One region of the Streptomyces sp. NPDC006711 genome, then DNA from elsewhere that is predicted to be linked to it. Evidence: riboswitches for the same ligand, from Rfam matches in the RefSeq annotation. Region 1 holds a riboswitch; the other holds the start of a gene.
What was found. A riboswitch is a leader RNA that binds a small molecule or an ion and turns the genes downstream of it on or off. The one in region 1 is predicted to bind cobalamin.

Region 1 (3,865 bases):
CCGTGATGATCGGGCGCTGGATGAGCCGGGGGTGCTCGGCGAGCGCCGTGACCCAGCGCTCGCGGGCGTCCGCGTCACGGGGCCAGTCCTTGAGGCCGAGTTCCTTGGCGTCGGGTTCCTGGGTGCGTGTGATGTCCCACGGTTCGAGGCCGAGCCGGTCCAGGACGGCCCGGATCTCGTCCGGGGACGGCACGTCTTCGAGGTAGCGGCGCACCGCGTAGTCGGCGCCCTCCGCGTCGAGCAGGCTCACCGCGCCGCGGCACTTCGAACAGGCCGGGTTGATCCAGATCTCCATGCCCGCGAGAGTACCCGCAGTACGTCCCCAAAGCGCCGCTGGCCAGGGCCGATTGTCAGTGGTGCCCAGTAAAATCGAGGCAGTAAGTGAGGGTTCCCGACTGCCCAGGAGGATGCCCATGACCGCTGCCGTACTCACCTCGCGCGCTCCGAAACAGCTGTCCCTCGCGCCCCTTCGCAAAGTGCCGCTGCCCGCCGGGCGTCCGCGCGCGTGGTACGAGTCGCACAACCGCCGCCTGAAGGCCATGCGCCTGGCCGTCGCGCTGCTCGACACGGGCGTCTACCGGCCCGAGCAGGCGCCCGACCGCACGATACGGACCGTCGCCGCCCTCATCGGCGTCCACCCGCCGTCGGAGACGACGTGCCGGATGGTGCGCGCGCTGATCTACGACGGCCGCTGATCACCGGCGGCGGCCGGTCCGTCGCCGCATCCGGTCCCGGTCATGCCGTCGAGGCGTGGCCGGGGCCGGTCCCCGAGGGCGTCATCGCGTACTGGTCCAACAGGCGCGCGGTCGCCTCGTCCACCACCCGGTAGCGCACCACCCGCCCGTCCTTCTCGCCGGCGACCGCGCCGGCGGCCCGCAGCAGACGCAGCGCCTGCGAGACGGCCGGGTCGCGCATGCCGGTCGCGACGGCCAGGTCGGAGACGGCCAGCGGTCCGGCCCGGCGCAGCGCGAGCAGCAGGGCGAGCCGGTTGGGGTCGGCGAGCAGCGAGAAGCGGTCGGCCCAGGAGCGTACGCGCGCGGGGTCGCCGATCGCGGCGATGGCGTCACACACGCGGTGGCCGTCGATGGTGCGGTGGCCGGCGCGGTCGGCGGGGACGAGATGCATACCGGCATCCTCGCAGGAGCGCGGTGCGCGTCCGAGCCCCGGGCCGTGCGCGTCCGAGCCGGGCCGTGCGCGTTCGAGCCCCGGTCCGCCCGGGGGCCCGGTCCTCACGAGGCCCGGCTGCGGCGGACGCGCCGTGTGATCTTCGATACCTGCACAGCTGTGCAGCTGTGCGGGCAACTCTCCAGCGTCTAGGGTGACCTGGCCGTGGTGTTCGGGAAGACCGGTGGGAAACCGGAGCGGCCCTCGCCACTGTGATCGGGTTCCCCCATCGGTTCCACGGGGGAGCAGCCGTCCCCTCGCGGGCCACTGGCCAGGATCCACCTGGCTGGGAAGGCCGGGGCGGTCGCACCCACCCGTCAGCCAGGAGACCGGCCGCGGCATCTCACGAAGTGATCCACGAGGTGCTGGAGCGTGACCGCATGACCCTGTCCACCCCCACGTCCGCCGAGGCGGGCGCCGCCTCACCGGCCTTCCACTGGCGCCGCGAGGACACCGTCCGCACCGGCCTGTTGCTCGCGGTGATAGCCGCCCTGCACGTGGCCGCGTTCGGCATCCTCTTCCTCCTGGTGGCCCCCGCGCACTACGCGGTCGGCGCCAAGACGTACGGCATCGGCCTCGGCATCACCGCGTACACGCTCGGCATGCGGCACGCCTTCGACGCCGACCACATCGCGGCCATCGACAACACCACCCGCAAGCTGATGGCCGACGGCAAGCGGCCGGTGTCCGTGGGCTTCTGGTTCGCGCTCGGCCACTCCAGCGTCGTCGTCATCATGGCGGCCCTGGTGGCCGGCGGCGCACAGCTCGCGGGCACCATCATGAACGAGAAGTCCGACACCCACCAGGTGCTCGGCGTCCTCGGAACCACAGCCTCCGGATCCTTCCTCTACCTCATCGCCGCGCTCAACCTCGTCGCCCTGTTCGGCATCCTGAAGGTGTTCCGCGCGATGCGGTCGGGCGCGTACGACGAGAAGGAGCTCGAAGCGCACCTGGACTCGCGGGGGTTCATGAACCGCGTCCTGGGCCGCTTCACCAAGTCCATCTCGCGGCCGGGCCAGATGTTCCCGCTCGGCTTCCTCTTCGGCCTCGGCTTCGACACCGCGACCGAGGTCACCCTGATGGTCATGGCCGGCACGGGCGCCGCCGCCGGACTGCCCTGGTACGCCATCCTGTGCCTGCCGCTGCTGTTCGCCGCGGGGATGAGCCTGTTCGACACGCTGGACGGCACGTTCATGAACTTCGCCTACCAGTGGGCGTTCTCCAACCCCGTGCGCAAGGTCTACTACAACCTCACCATCACCGGCCTCTCGATCGCCGTCGCGTTCTTCATCGGCACCATCGAACTGGTCGGCGTCATCCACGAGAAGTTCGACCTCACCGACCCGGTCAGCGGCTGGATCGCGGCCCTGGACCTGGACAACGTGGGCTTCGTCATCGTCGGCCTGTTCGTGGTGGTCTGGGCGGCGGCGCTGGCGTACTGGCGGCTGGGGAAGGTGGAGCAGAAGTGGGCGGGGACGGGGGCGTGAGCTAGCCGGCCCGGCCCCGGCCCCCGTCCCTCACCCCTTACCGGGCGTTCGCGGGCCCGGCACCCCGCAGTCGTTCTGCGGGAGCCACAACGCCCTGAACAGGCCGTCGGCGGCGGTGTGTTCGACGAAGGTGCTCTCCTGAATGATCCGGCCCCGGCCAAGGATGACGATGCCGTCGGCGACCGCGACGTTCGCCAGGCGGCGGGCCACCAGGACCACCACGCGGTTCCGGACGACGTTCCGCAGTCCGGGGAAGATAAGGTGCTCGGCCCTGGCGTCGAGCACGCTGGTGGGACGACGCGTCGGTACGCCGTGCGGCCGCCCACTCCGGCGCCTACGAGCACTCCGCCCTTGCACACTCAAAAATGTCCTTCTTCAGGGCGGGCCCCTCGCTGCCGGGACAGCGGTACGTCAGGGCCTCGGCCCGTACGACGTCCGGTGCCGGAGGCGTCAGCTACCGACATCCGGCCCGAGCAGCCAGGCCGGCGCGACCCACACCACGCCGGCCGCGAGCCCGCCCGCGAGCGTGCCAAGTACCGAGTAGGAGGTGCACGGCCTTGTCGGCGGCCGCGTCCACCGGCCCGCCGATCGTCCGGAACCGGTCGAGCATGGAGTGCGCCATCGTGCGGGAGCGCAGCTGGCCGGCGGTGCCCTTGTCGAGCCCGAACCACCGCAGCAAGTTCAGCGCGCGGCGCTCCGTGCTCATCGCCCGCGACGCCTCGTAGTGCACGCGGGCGGCCTTCACCCCGGCGACGCGCTGCGGCACGCGGGGAGCAGGAGCAGCGCCCCCAGCCCGGCGGCTCCTCATCTTCCGCACGAACCAAGGCAACCGCGTCGCTCCTGGCCCCGCCGCTCGACAGGACGGTGGCGTGCTGCGGGGGCTGACTGCGTGCAAGCAGGATCGGAGCGGGTGGCCTCCTACCGGTGACATGCTTGATCGGGCGGCGCGGTGTTCTCAGACTGCACACCGCTGCGCAGCGACGAGGCCAAGATCCGGCAGACTTCCACTCTCTGTGTCTCATCGCACCCCCGCAGAAGGCGTTCCAACTGGCGGAGCACGGCGAGATCGCGCAGGTAACGCGCGACTATTGCCAGCGCCATGCAGGCCGGGAGCACGAGCGCCACCCCGGACAGGGTCATGACGCGTACCCCTCCCTGATGGAACGGGTGATTTCCTGCGCGTGCCGACCGTACAGACATGACGCGTGACGATT
Region 2 (3,865 bases), on a different contig from region 1:
CGCCGCGACGATCCGGCCGTCCGCCAGGACGCAGAGGCGGTCGCAGTACTGCGCGGCCAGGTTCAGATCGTGCAGGGCGAGCAGGTTGACGGTGCCCAACTCCCTTACCAGGGAGAGCACTTCGAGCTGGTAGCGGATGTCGAGATGGTTGGTCGGCTCGTCCAGGACGATGAGGTCAGGCTGCTGTACGAGGGCGCGGGCGACCAGGGCGCGCCGGCGTTCACCGCCGGACAGGGACGGGAAGGGGCGGGCGGCGAGGTTCGCGATGCCGAGGCGTGCCAGCGCGTCGCGTACGAGGGCGTCGTCGGCGGCGGTGTCGGCCTCCCAGAAGCGGTGGTGCGGGGAGCAGCCCATGGCGACGATCTCCCGCACGCTCAGTTCGATGCCGCCGGCGTCGGCGTCCTGCGGGACGGTCGCGAGCCGGCGGGCGCGGGCCCTGGCCGGCAGGGCGTGCAGGTCGGCGCCGTCGAGCAGGACGCGGCCCGAGGTGGGGCGCAGGGTGGCGTAGACGCAGCGCAGCAGTGTGGTCTTGCCGCTGCCGTTGGGCCCGACCAGGCCGACGGTCTCGCCGTCGGCGGCGTGCAGGGTGATGTCGTGCAGCAGGGCGCGGCCCTGGGGGGTGGTGTACGAGAGCGATTGGGCGCGCAGCGTGGTCATGCGGGGCCGCCTTCCGCGCGGGCGCCGTGTCCGCGCAGCATCCACAGGAAGAAGGGGCCGCCGGTGAGCGCGGTGAGGACGCCGACGGGGATGTCCTGGGGCGCGGCGACCGTGCGGGCCGCCAGGTCGGCCAGGACGAGGAAGGCGGCGCCGCCCAGGGCCGCGACGGGCAGCAGGGCGCGGTGGGCGGCGCCGACGGCCATGCGGGCGGCGTGCGGCACCATCAGGCCGACGAAGCCGATCGACCCGGTGTACGCGACGAGGACGCCGGTGAGCAGCGATGCCAGCACGAAGGCGGCCGCGCGGAAGCGCCCGGTGTCGAGGCCGAGCACGGTGGCGCCCTCCTCGCCGACGAGCAGCAGGTCCAGCGGGCGGGCCAGGGCGATCAGGAGCAGGGTGCCCGCGGCGAGGGCGAGCGCGGGCAGAGCGAGCATGTCCCAGCGGGCGCCGCCGAGTCCGCCGAGTGTCCAGTGCAGGACTTCCGTGACGTGTTCGGCGCTGGCCGATGTGACCAGGATCAGGCTGGTGAGCGCGGACAGGACGTAGGAGACGGCGACCCCGGCCAGCACCAGGCGCCCGCCCGCCAGGGAGCCGGCGCGCCGGGCGAGCGCGTAGACGAGGACGAGGGCGGTGAGGGCTCCGGCGAAGGCGGCGGCGGGCAGGGCGACGGTGGTGGCCACCCCGGCGCCGGCCCCGAGGACGATCACGGCGACGGCCCCCGCGGAGGCTCCGCTGGAGACGCCCAGCAGGAAGGGATCGGCGAGCGGATTGCGCACGAGGGCCTGGAGGGTGGTGCCGATGACGGCGAGACCGGCGCCGGTGACCGCGCCGAGCACGACCCGGGGGGCTCTGACGTCCAGCACGATGGTGCGGTAGGGGCCGGGTTCGGCGGCGCCGGTGACGATGGCCCACACCTCGCCCGCCGGTATCCGTACCGAGCCGAGCGCGAGCCCGGCGGTGGCGCCGGCCAGGAGCACGAGGGTCAGGCCGCCGAGCAGCGCGAGGTAGCGCCGGCGGGGGGTCACCGGCGGGCTCCTTCTCGACCGGCGGGACGGGGCTGCGGGCCCGCGTGGTGGCGCCCCCTCATGCTCCCGCCCCGAGCTGCGCGGCCAGCTTGGCCACCGCGTCCGGGGCCCGTACGCCCGTCACCATGTCGGACAGCGCGAGGACCGCGAAGCTGTTGTTCTTGACGGCGGGCACCGAGGCGAGCGCCGGGTCGTCGCGCAGGCGCTTCTTCTTGGCCTCCACGCTCGTGCCGCCGTAGTCCAGGATGAGGATGGTCTTCGGGGCGCGGGCCACCACGTCCTCCCAGCTCGCGTCGCCGAAGGAGGCCGTCTTCAGGTCGTCGGCGAAGATGTTGCGTCCGCCCGCCCGCGTCACGATGTCGTTGCCGATGCCCTTGCCGCCGGCCGTGAACGCCGTCTTGTCGCCGCTGTCGTAGACGAACACCGGCACCGGCTCCCGGCCCGAAAGCGCCGTCCGGGTACGCTCGTTGGCCTCCTGGGCCGAGCGTATCCACGTCTGGGCCCGCTCGGGCACCCCGAAGGTGCGGCCGACCTCGGTGACCTCCTCGTACACGTCGTCCATCGTGGTCGCGTCGGCGCGGGGGCAGTTCTCCACGTTGAGGCGGGACTTGATGCCGCTCTTGGCGAGGGCTTCGCGGCTTCGGCCCTCGCCCGCGGCGAAGGCCGAGGCGTAACCGCCGTAGACGTAGTCGGGGCCGGCGGCCAGGAGCTTTTCGTAGGAGGGGTACTCGGCGGCCAGGACCGGGACCGAGCGGTAGGCCGCCTCGTACTTCGGCAGTACCTTGTCGTCCAAGTAGGCCGTCCCGGCAAGGGACTTGGCGAGGCCGAGCTCCAGCATCACCTCGGTGGCGTGCTGGTTCATCGTGACGGCCCGCTTGGGAGGCGCGGTGAACGTGGTGCGCACGCCGCAGTTGGTGACGGTGTACGGGAAGCCGGGGGCCGTAGCGCCCGTGGCCTCGGGCTGCGGCCGCGTCGTGCACGCGGCGAGCGGGAACAGCAGGGCGGCGGCGAGTGCCGCGCGGCGCCAGAGCATGGCTGCGCTCCTCCAAGGGGATTTCCACGTCCCCTGTCGATGGGAGAAGGCGGCAGGTCAGTTCCTGGCTTCCGGCTCCGAGGGGGGTCCCCCGGGGCCGGTCACAGTGGCGGGACCGTGCCGGATTCGCACCGGCTTCCTGGGTCCTGCCGCCCGATGATCAAAATTTCGTACGGACAGTATGCGCGAATTTCGATATGCGCGAATTTCGATCGGTACGCGCCATCCGTCACGGCGCCCGGGGGTGACTCAGTAGGCCTGGCTCAGTGGGCCTGGCTCAGTAGGCCTCGACGACCTTGACGTCTTCCTCCGTGATCACACCGTCCACGATGCGGTACGAGCGGAACTGGAACTCGCCCGCGCCGTCGGTGTCCGCAGTGGACACCAGGACGTAGTGCGCGCCGGGCTCGTTGGCGTAGGACACGTCGGTGCGCGAGGGGTAGGCCTCGGTCGCGGTGTGGGAGTGGTAGACGATCACCGGCTCCTCGTCGCGGTCGTCCATCTCGCGGTAGAGCTTGAGGAGGTCCTGCGAGTCGAACTCGTAGAACGTGGGCGAGCGGGCCGCGTTCAGCATGGGGATGAAGCGCTCGGGGCGGCCGGTGCCGGCCGGGCCCGCGACCACACCGCACGCCTCGTCGGGGTGGTCGGCGCGGGCGTGCGCGACGAGCTGGTCGTACAGGGCCTGGGTGAGGGTCAGCATGTCGGCAAGGATAAGCAAAGGGGCCGCCGCGTATCGAGTGGCGATACGCGGCGGCCCACATGGTGAGAACGTGCCGGTCAGCGGGGTCAGACGCGCTTGGCGAACGCCTTGTTCTCGGGGTTCTTGGCCTTGAGGACCAGGTAGGAGACGCCCAGGATCAGGGCCCACAGCGGCGCGCAGTACAGCGAGACGCGGGAGTCCTTGTCGATGCCCATCATGACGATGACCATGCCGATGAAGAGCAGCGCGAACCAGCTGGTCCACGGGGCTCCGGGGGCGCGGAAGGTGGACTGCGGCAGTTCGCCGCGGTCGGACTTGGCGCGGTAGCGGATCTGGCAGACCAGGATCATGATCCAGGCCCACATGCCGGAGATCGTGGCGAAGGAGACGACGTAGTCGAAGGCCTTGCCGGGCGCGACGTAGTTGATCCAGACACCGACCAGCATGAGC

Region 2: linked by a shared signal. The riboswitch ahead of ACFYM2_RS20000 (ABC transporter substrate-binding protein) and the one ahead of ACFYM2_RS26960 (HoxN/HupN/NixA family nickel/cobalt transporter) in region 1 are both predicted to bind cobalamin.

Annotation. Positions count from the first base shown of each region.
Region 1 covers NZ_JBIAGO010000016.1:107,298-111,162, reverse strand. The annotation lists gene ACFYM2_RS26975 (arsenate reductase family protein) at 1-295, opposite strand, end outside; gene ACFYM2_RS26970 (hypothetical protein) at 414-695, shown strand; gene ACFYM2_RS26965 (ArsR/SmtB family transcription factor) at 736-1,125, opposite strand; cobalamin riboswitch at 1,300-1,517, shown strand; gene ACFYM2_RS26960 (HoxN/HupN/NixA family nickel/cobalt transporter) at 1,545-2,651, shown strand; gene ACFYM2_RS26955 (hypothetical protein) at 2,682-2,936, opposite strand; gene ACFYM2_RS26950 (hypothetical protein) at 3,106-3,417, opposite strand; gene ACFYM2_RS26945 (hypothetical protein) at 3,788-3,865, opposite strand, start outside.
Region 2 covers NZ_JBIAGO010000009.1:157,253-161,117, forward strand. The annotation lists gene ACFYM2_RS19990 (ABC transporter ATP-binding protein) at 1-657, opposite strand, end outside; gene ACFYM2_RS19995 (FecCD family ABC transporter permease) at 654-1,682, opposite strand; gene ACFYM2_RS20000 (ABC transporter substrate-binding protein) at 1,741-2,715, opposite strand; cobalamin riboswitch at 2,753-2,900, opposite strand; gene ACFYM2_RS20005 (M67 family metallopeptidase) at 2,993-3,415, opposite strand; gene ACFYM2_RS20010 (amino acid permease) at 3,502-3,865, opposite strand, start outside.